Regions from separate parts of the Bradyrhizobium sp. 22 genome, predicted to be linked through region 1. Evidence: predicted binding sites of a transcription regulator. Region 1 holds the regulator's gene; the other holds the start of a gene.
The links. The regulator LexA, encoded in region 1, represses DNA repair genes until DNA is damaged. The targets are predictions, from matches to a motif close to TGTTCNNNNTGTGTTCNG.
Positions count from the first base shown of each region.

Region 2: the regulator LexA is predicted to act here: its motif matches at 1,563-1,580, upstream of K410_RS0108075 (ribonuclease T2 family protein).

Region 1 is NZ_KI519399.1:3,515,924-3,520,457, reverse strand. It holds gene K410_RS0118030 (HAD family hydrolase) at 1-431, shown strand, start outside; gene K410_RS0118025 (hypothetical protein) at 600-806, shown strand; gene K410_RS0118020 (molybdopterin molybdotransferase MoeA) at 1,014-2,225, shown strand; gene lexA (transcriptional repressor LexA) at 2,401-3,102, shown strand; gene K410_RS40395 (hypothetical protein) at 3,653-4,087, shown strand; partial or broken gene K410_RS36955 (ComEC/Rec2 family competence protein) at 4,095-4,534, opposite strand, start outside.
Region 2 is NZ_KI519399.1:1,428,184-1,432,717, forward strand. It holds gene K410_RS0108070 (23S rRNA (adenine(2030)-N(6))-methyltransferase RlmJ) at 1-602, opposite strand, end outside; gene K410_RS0108075 (ribonuclease T2 family protein) at 812-1,516, opposite strand; gene K410_RS0108080 (hypothetical protein) at 1,635-2,096, opposite strand; gene K410_RS0108085 (hypothetical protein) at 2,282-2,581, shown strand; gene K410_RS0108090 (DUF3617 domain-containing protein) at 2,624-3,154, shown strand; gene K410_RS0108095 (ATP-binding protein) at 3,166-4,534, opposite strand, start outside.

The DNA of each region.
Region 1 (4,534 bases):
ACTATTTCGCCTCGTTACGCGCTTCACTGGGGATCGGCATCTCGGACGCCCAGTTCCTGGAGGGCTGGAACGCGATCTTCGCCGGCGAGATGCCTGAGATCGCCGAGCTGTTGCCGCGTGCGGCAAAGCAGGTGCCGCTCTACGCCTTCTCCAACACCAATCGGCCGCATGTCGATTACTTCTCGAAGGAATATGCCGGTCTGCTCGGCCATTTCCGCGAGCTGTACCTGTCATCCAGCATCGGCCTGCGCAAACCGGACGCAGACGCTTTCGACCATGTCGTCGCGGCGATCGGCGTGCCGGCCGAGCGCATCGTGTTCTTCGACGATCTCGAAGAGAACATCGAGGGCGCGCGGGCGCGCGGATTGACGGCCGTGCACGTGACATCGCCGCGCGACGTCGGGAACGCATTGAAGGCGTTGGGCATTTGACCCCGGCCCGTCGCTAGAAGCAGCCCAATTGCAAGCCGCGTTCGGAACCAAATTTACAAAAACTGTGGAACCTGATCCCTTTGTGCATTTTTATACGGAGTTCCCGGAACGGAATACCACCCTTCGGACTCATGAGTCTGTTGGGACTTCTACATCGGACTGATCGACGTGCTGGGCAAAACCTATCTCACCAAGCAAGCTTCTCTGCTGCTTGAATTCGCAAAAAACACCTCGGATTCCGAGCTTTCCGCCAAGCTGATCAGCAAGGCTGCGGACCTGAAATCGCAGGCCGATCCGCTCCCCGACAGGGACCAGGGCCCCAAACCTCCCGACGTCGCATGGGACGTCAGTCCGGACGATCCGACGGCACCTTGATCACATCACCGGGTGGCGCTGGCCAGCTCAGTGTCGGCCAGGCTCATGCCGGCGTTTCGCCTTTAGAATCACGTGTGCGGACTTGCACTTGCTCGATCACGGAGAGCACGCAGGATAGATCATCCTGCGTGCTGCTTTGCCTCGCGTCTGCAGTCAGCTAGAACTCTCGCCGCCCTATTGAACGATGTGCGAGCAGGAGTTTCGCCCGTGGCCCTGATGCCGGTTTCCGACGCCCTTGCTGCGGTGCTGGCAGGTGCAGAGCCGCTGCCTGAACAGATGGTTTCGCTCGACGAGGCCTATCACCGCGTGCTCGCGCATGACGTCGCGGCGCGCCGCACGCAGCCGCCGCAGGCGATGTCGGCGATGGACGGCTACGCCGTGCGCGCGGCCGATGCGGCAACGGTCGATTCCCGGCTGACGGTGATTGGCGAGATCGCAGCCGGCCGTCCTTTCGCGAGAGCAGTTGGCGCCGGCGAAGCCGTGCGGATCTTTACCGGCGGCGTCATCCCGGACGGAGCGGACGCGGTCGTGATCCAGGAGGACACTGTCGCGGACGGCAACAGCGTCACCATCAAGGAAGCCGCGATCGCCGGACGGCACGTCCGCCCGGCCGGGGTCGATTTCCGCGAGGGTGACGTGCTCCTGCGCAAGGGAACCCGCCTGACGGAGCGCGATCTCGCGCTTGCCGCGGCGATGAATCACCCGGATCTCGCCGTCTGCCGCCGTCCCAAGGTTGCGATCCTCGCCACCGGCGACGAACTGGTGAGGCCGGGCACCACGCCCGGGCACGGCCAGATCGTCTATTCCAACGGCTACGCCCTGCATGCGCTCGCCCGCAGCGAGGGCGCCGAGACCATCGACCTCGGTGTCGCCGCCGACACGCTGGAGGCCACCTCCGCCGGAATCCGCCGCGCCCGCGAGAGCGGTGCTGACATCCTGGTCACGACCGGCGGCGCGTCGGTCGGCGACCATGATCTGGTCCAGCAGGCGCTGCGGGGCGAAGGCATCTCGATGGCGTTCTGGAAGATCGCGATCCGGCCCGGCAAGCCGATGATGCACGGACGGCTCGGCGCAATGCGCGTGATCGGCCTGCCCGGCAATCCCGTGTCGTCCTACGTGTGCGCGTTCCTGTTCATGGTGCCGTTGATTCGCGCCTTGTCGGGCCGTTCAGTGATTCATCATCGCCGCGAGCGCGCCGTGCTGGGCAAGGATCTCGGCGCCAACGACCAGCGCGAGGATTACCTGCGCGCGCGCCTGGAACTGCGCGACGACGGTGCGCAAGTCGCCGTTCCCGTCAGCCATCAGGATTCCTCTCTGCTTGCGAATCTTGCTGCGGCACAGGTACTTCTCGTGCGCGCACCGTTCGCGCCGAAGGCCGAGGCCGGCAGCCCTTGCGAGGTGCTGCGGCTCCCCGTCTGAGTGCACGGCCACACACATTCCGCGAGCTCGCCGCCGTTCACGGTAAATTAAGCAGTTGCGGAACATGTATCGAACATATAGTGTCCGTTCATGATTTGTTTCGAGCATGTAGCGGCTTATCGCTGAACTCATCGTCTCGGAATCGAACGACATCAACCGGGGGACTTTGGTCGAGATGTTAACGCGCAAACAATACGAGCTTCTGAGGTTCATCAGCGAACGTTTGAAGGAAAGCGGTGTGCCGCCCTCCTTCGACGAGATGAAGGATGCGCTCGACCTGCGCTCGAAGTCGGGCATCCACCGCCTGATCACCGCGCTCGAGGAGCGCGGCTTCATCCGCCGCCTGCCCAACCGCGCACGCGCCATCGAAGTGATTAAGCTGCCGGAGCTCCAGGCTGCCGCCGGCGCCCGTCGCGGCTTCACGCCGAGCGTCATCGAGGGCAATCTCGGCAAGGTCCGCGCCAGCTCCAGCCCCTCCATGGACGAGGGCGAGCGGCCCGTTGCGGTGCCCGTGATGGGCCGTATCGCGGCCGGCACGCCGATCGAGGCGTTGCAGACCCGCAGCCACACCATCAGCGTCCCGCCCGACATGCTCGGCACGGGCGAGCACTATGCGCTCGAAGTGCGCGGCGATTCCATGGTGGAGGCCGGTATCCTCGACGGCGACATGGCGCTGATCCAGCGCAACGAGAGCGCCGATACCGGCGACATCGTGGTGGCGCTGATCGACGACGAGGAGGCCACGCTCAAGCGTTTCCGCCGCCGCGGGGCCTCGATCGCACTCGAGCCGGCCAATGCCGCTTATGAGGTGCGCATCCTGCCGCCGAACCGCGTGAAGATTCAGGGCAAGCTGATCGGGCTTTACCGGAAGTACTGATACCCGGAGCTTCAAGCGCCGCGCGCGCTTTCGATCGGCACCGTCGATCCAAGATTGGAGCGAACGCTTGGTCCGCTCCGGCTGGATGGTCCCTCTGGTTCTGCGCTGACCGTCCGGCTCCTCTTCCGCGCGACATCCGGTTCGCAAGCGCAGGCGCGCGGCCATTTCGCTCCGCCGCCAGAGTGCAGGGCAATCGCATTTGAATTTTGCAGAGGTCGTCATGCCCGGGCTTGTCCCGGGCATCCACGTTCATTGTGCTGCGTGGAAGGCGTGGATGGCCGGGACAAGCCCGGCCATGACGCTGCGGAGGCAGCTGGTGACCATCGCCACATGCGATAGCCCTGCGCGTGCCGGCAGTGCTGATACGCCGGCCAAATGCAAGGATGCGATGTTTGTTCCTATCGAATCCGGGAAAGATAATGTGATCGCGCGCTGCGGACGCGAGCCGCAGATTTGCCCATAACCAAGCAGAGCGTTGCAGGCTTCCACTCTGATTGAGGCCTGCGCCTCGACGAGACGCGGGTCGCCATCTTCGCATGAGGAGCACCCGATGTGTGACTACAGCCTGCATGCCGTCGCGACGCGTCCCGCTGAGGTCGGAGAGACGATCGTCACGACAACCTTCCGCGGCACCTCGACGCGCGGCTTCGCCTCCGAAGCCGATCTGTCCGTTGCGGTCTGCCTGCTGCCGGGGACGGAGCTCGCCTTCGCCGACAACGTCCGTTACGACAACCGCTGGATCTGGACGCGCACCGTCAACTCCCGCGTCGGCAAGTTCGGCAAGATCGATCCGCACATTCCCGATCGCCATCACGACGCGATCGAATTTCCTGACGGCAAATACGTGCTGGTGACGCAGCTGGTCGAAGGCCAGCGCGCAACCGTGCTGCAGCTGCCGGTGACGCAGCCGGTCGGCGAGCGCGAGCACAAGCCTGAGATCATCGCCGACAGTCGAGCGGCGGTCACGCGCCAACCGATCGGCTGATCAAAGCTCAGTCCTCGGCCTGAAGATCGGCCTCCGACGGCGTAGCGTCGCGGACGCGCGGAGCCGGCCTCGGCATGAGGGCTCCTTCGAAATCTCCCTCGCCGGCGGCCGCCGGCGACCAGGGGCGGTCTGCACCTCTCGCCTTGACCGCCTGAACCGCAAATCCGTCGCCATGCCGTGTCAGCGCCAGCGCGCCCTGGCGCGCGAGCCGCTGCCGATCCACCACCATCGCCGCGCAATCGGGCGGCGCGGGCCGCGCCGTCACCACCAGCGCGGCGCGGCTGCAATCGTCCGCCAGCGCATCGATCCGCGAGGCCAGCGCGACCAGGCGTCCGTCGGCGAGCGGTGTCACGCAGCCGGATTCGTCGCACGACACTCCCTCGGCCAACGCGCTGCTGCCGGCATCGCGCGGATCGGCGTCGGCCGCCAGCCACTCCTTCAGCAGGA
Region 2 (4,534 bases), 2.1 Mb from region 1:
TTGGCCGGATACCAGATGACATAGATACCGGTCGGCCATTTCGCGAAGGCGGCGGAGAAGGCTTCGCCCAACCGCTCGAACTCGTCCTTGGCCTCGAACGGCGGATCGATCAGCACAAGGCCGCGCCGCTCTTTGGGCGGCACGAAGGCCGGCAGTGCCACCCAGCCGTCGAGGTCGACCACGCGGGCCTGTTCGTCGCGGCGCAGCACGCCGATCAGCGCTTTCCGCGCCTTCGGCTCGAGCTCGCAGGCCACCAGCCGGTCCTGCGGCCTGAGCAGGCCGCGCGCGATCAGCGGCGAGCCCGGATAGGCCTTGAGCTCCCCCTTCGGATTGTAGGCGCGCACGATGTCGAGATAAGGCTTGGTCAGCGCCGCGCTCTCGTTCGACAAACGGGCCTGCATCAGCCGCGCGATGCCGGTGAGCCATTCGCCGCTCCGGCGCGCCTCGTCGCCGTCGAGATCGTAGAGGCCGGCTCCGGCATGGGTATCGATGACGCGGAACGGACCCGGCTTGTCCTGCAGATAGGTGATGATGCGAGCCAGCACGATGTGCTTGATGACATCGGCGAAGTTGCCGGCGTGGAAGGCGTGGCGGTAGTTCATGCAACAGCACTACGCCACGCGAGCGCTTGAGCAAAGAGGCGCAATCATGTGTCCCGGATGCGTCGCAGCGTGCAGCGCTGCGACGCTGAGCCGGGACCCAGGGCGACGGAGGCTATTGCAGCATGGACCCCGGCTCTGCAGCGCACCGCCGAAGTGGCGCTGCGCCGCGTCCAGGGCACGAGATAAGGGTGCTGCGTGCAATAATGGGATCAACCACCTCTGATCGGCGGCATCGTCACCTGCTCGCGGCGGCAGGCGCGGCGGTCGGTTTCCTCGCAGGCGCGGAATTGCAGGTCCTTGCTGAGGCAGATGCGGACCTCGGAGAGCCTGGTCCGGTTGCAGGTGACGGAGACGGCGGCATTGCTGAGACCGGGGTTGGCCTTGATGAAGGCCTCCTCGACCTCCGCCGGCGCCACGGTCTTGGCCTGCGACAGATCGAGATATTCGGCCGGGATCTTGATCGCGGCGCGCGCTTTGCGGATCGTCTCGAAATAGCTGCGGCCCTCGAGCCCCGAGCAGGTGCCGTGCTTATCCCATTCGTTGAAGATCAGGCCCGTCGCCGGCATCAGGTCGAGCATCGAGGAGACGATGTTGCGATTCAGCCGCGGTGCCGGGCGCTGACAATATTCCGGGAAGCCGGCTTCATATTGCGGCCACAGCCCATGCACCACGAACGCATAGGGCCGTCCGCCGCACTGCATCTGGGAACGGCCGCCGCGCTCGGCCGCTTCCTCGCAGAACGAGGGCGACCACGACAGCGCCAGCACATAGAAATCGAACTCGCCCGGTGCGTTCTGCCGCTTGTCCTGGGCCATGGCGTCACCGGCGAACGAGGCCAGGCCGGCGGCCAGGATCAGGGAAAGGGCCAGCGAGATCACCAGGCGAGAGAAGGAATGCAATCCGGGATGAAACATGGCAACGCCCCTCAACTAGACTGTGCAAGGAAGCCTAGCAGGCGACAAGAACATTTCAAGAACAAAATTCCGGCGACCGCCGTTTGACCGCTGGTGGCCGACGCAGGGCGCCTCGGACTCAAGGCCTGGCAGCGCGGCAGGCCGGATTGTAAGCCCAGTTGCGGTCGAGCCCGACCACGCACCATTCGACGCCGCTGCCGTAGCCGGCGAATCCACCATCCTCGATGAGCGAGTAGTGCACCTTGCGCACCTTGCCGTCGGTGAGCATGGCGTCAGCGCTGCAATAGCGGCGCGGGATGTTGTCGGACTGCCAGGGCCGGAACGCGGTCTCGTGAACGGCGGAGAAGCCGGTGATCTTCAACGAGGAATTCCAGAACGTGCTTTCCTTTTCCCAGAACTGGGTCGCGATCGTCGGCAGCGCCCGGTCGCAACCGGCGACGGCGCCGTCATAGCGCGGTCCGCTCAGCCAGAAATTCATCTCCAGCGGATTGGCGGCCCTGGCCTCGCCGAGCGACACCGCCCCGAGCATGAGGCCGAGCACGGCGGCATAGCGGAATGATTTCAGGGAGGGGGCGCGCATGGATAATCCGGACAGCTAAGGTCTTACGAAGGTCGGACGGTGCCGCGAAGGCCAGGGGAGGTCAAGTGCAGCGCGGCAACACTTCGCCAGGACTTGACCACAACGTCGCGGTCGGCACGGCTTCGGTTCTTTCCACTTCCATCCCGGCACCGTAGACTGGAGGCCAGCCAATTGGAGTGACGGGAATGCGAATCATTGCGGCCGCGGGTCTTCTCGCCAGCCTGGTTGCCTCGGGTATGACGGCGAGCCAGTCGGCGCGTGCCGACTATGTGCCGCCGTTCAAGGGCAACGACACCGGCGGCATCATTGCCTATTCGATGGCCACCCAGGTCGATGCCCGGCAGGTCGCGGTCGATCACTGCGCGCGCTACGGCAAGGTGGTCAAATTCCTGGGCGTGCAGGCTTATGAGGGCGGCTACATCTCGTTCTCCTGCCGCTGGGTGCCCTACGGCGCCGCCGAGCAGCCGATCCGCACGCTCTACTGAGGCGTTGTCGTAACGCCGCAATCTCTCAAGTTGGGAGACCCCATGACGCGCAAACTCGCTTTGCTCGGCTCGATGCTTTGCCTCGCGGTGACGGCGGGCAGGGCCAGTGCCGACGATCTGCCGGTGCGGAAGGCCGGCCTCTGGGAAATGAAGCTGGCCACATCAGGCTCGCCCGTGCCTGAGATGACCATGCAGCACTGCACCGACGAGACCGTCGACAAGGAGATGAGCAACAACGTCTCCCCGATGGCCAAGCAGATCTGCTCCAAGCAGGAGATCAAGAAGACCGCCACCGGCTATGTCAGCGATTCCGAGTGCAGCGTCGCCGGCGTCAACACCACCTCGCACGCCGAGATCACGGGCGATTTCAACTCGGCCTACACGGTGAAGACGACATCGCATGCGAAAGGCGGCGTCGCCGGCGTTGCGGGACGCGATACGACGATGACACTGCAAGCAAAATGGCTGGGGGCGTGCAAGCCGGACCAGAAGCCCGGCGACATCGTGATGCCCGGCGGCTTCAAGATGAACGTGCGCGACATGGACAAGCTGAAGGCGCTGCTGCCGAAGTAGGGCTACGGCAGCTACACCGGGATCCGCACGCTCGCCCGCAATCCGCCCATCGGGCTGTCGCCGAGCGTGATGTCGCCGCCGTGGGAGCGGGCGATGTCGCGGGCGATGGCAAGGCCAAGGCCGGTGCCGCCTTCGTCCTGGTTGCGGGCGTTGTCCAGCCGCAGGAACGGCTTGAACACTTCTTCGCGCAAATGCGCCGGAATGCCCGGGCCGTCGTCGTCGATCGTCACGGTCAAATAACGGTGATCACGCTGGCCGGTGATGGCGATGTTCTTGCCGTAGCGCGCCGCGTTGGTGACGAGGTTGGCGAGGCAGCGCTTGAACGAGGCCGGCTTCACCGTCACCACCGGCAGGCCGTGGAAGGCGACGGTCGCGGTGTGGCCATGGCGCTCGGCATCGCTGCGCAGTTCCTCGAGCGCCTGCGCCATGTCGGTCGGCTGCGACTGCTCGCCGGAATCGCCGCGCGCGAAGGCGAGGTAATCCTCCAGCATCATCGACATCTCGTCGACGTCCTTGCGCATGCCCTCGAGCTCGGGGCTGTCGCCGATCAGCGCCAGCTCGAGCTTGAAACGGGTCAGGATGGTGCGCAGATCGTGGCTGACGCCGGCGAGCATCGCGGTGCGCTGCTCCATCGTGCGCTCGATGCGCGATTTCATCTCGAGAAAGGCGACGGAGGCGCGCCGCACCTCGCGCGCGCCGCGCGGGCGGAAGTTAGGGGCTTCGCGGCCCTTGCCGAAGCTTTCGGCGGCGTCGGCAAGCCGCAGGATCGGCTTGATCTGGTTGCGCAGGAACAGCACCGCGACGATCAGCAGGATCGAGGACGTGCCGACCATCCAGAACAGGAAGATCTCCGAATTCGAGGCGTAGGCGGCGCTGCGCTGTGCGAACACGCGCATCACGGCATCGTCGAGCTGGATGCGAATCTCGACCAGATTGGAGCGGCCGACCGTGTCGATCCAGAACGAGCGCCCGATCTGGCGGCCGAGCTGCACCGACAGGGTCTGGTCGAGCAGCGAGAAGAACGGCTTCGGTCCCGGCGGCGGCATGTCGCCGGCGGGCAGGAAATCGACCACGAGGCCGAGCCGCTGCTGGGCGATGCGGCGGATCTGGTCGCGGTCCTTGTCCTGCGGATAGCCCTTGTAGACGTCGATCAAGGCGGCGATGTCCTGCACCACCGCGGCCGAGAGGCGGCGCGTCACCGTGTTCCAGTGCCGCTCCATGAACACGAAGGCGACGACCGATTGCAGCACCACCATCGGCACGATCATGATGAGGAGCGCGCGGGCATAGAGGCCGGTCGGCATCCAGCCCTTGAACGCGTTGCCCATCCAGCCATTGGCGGCGGAGACGCGGCCGGCGGCGCTCTTCAGAAGCGTCAGG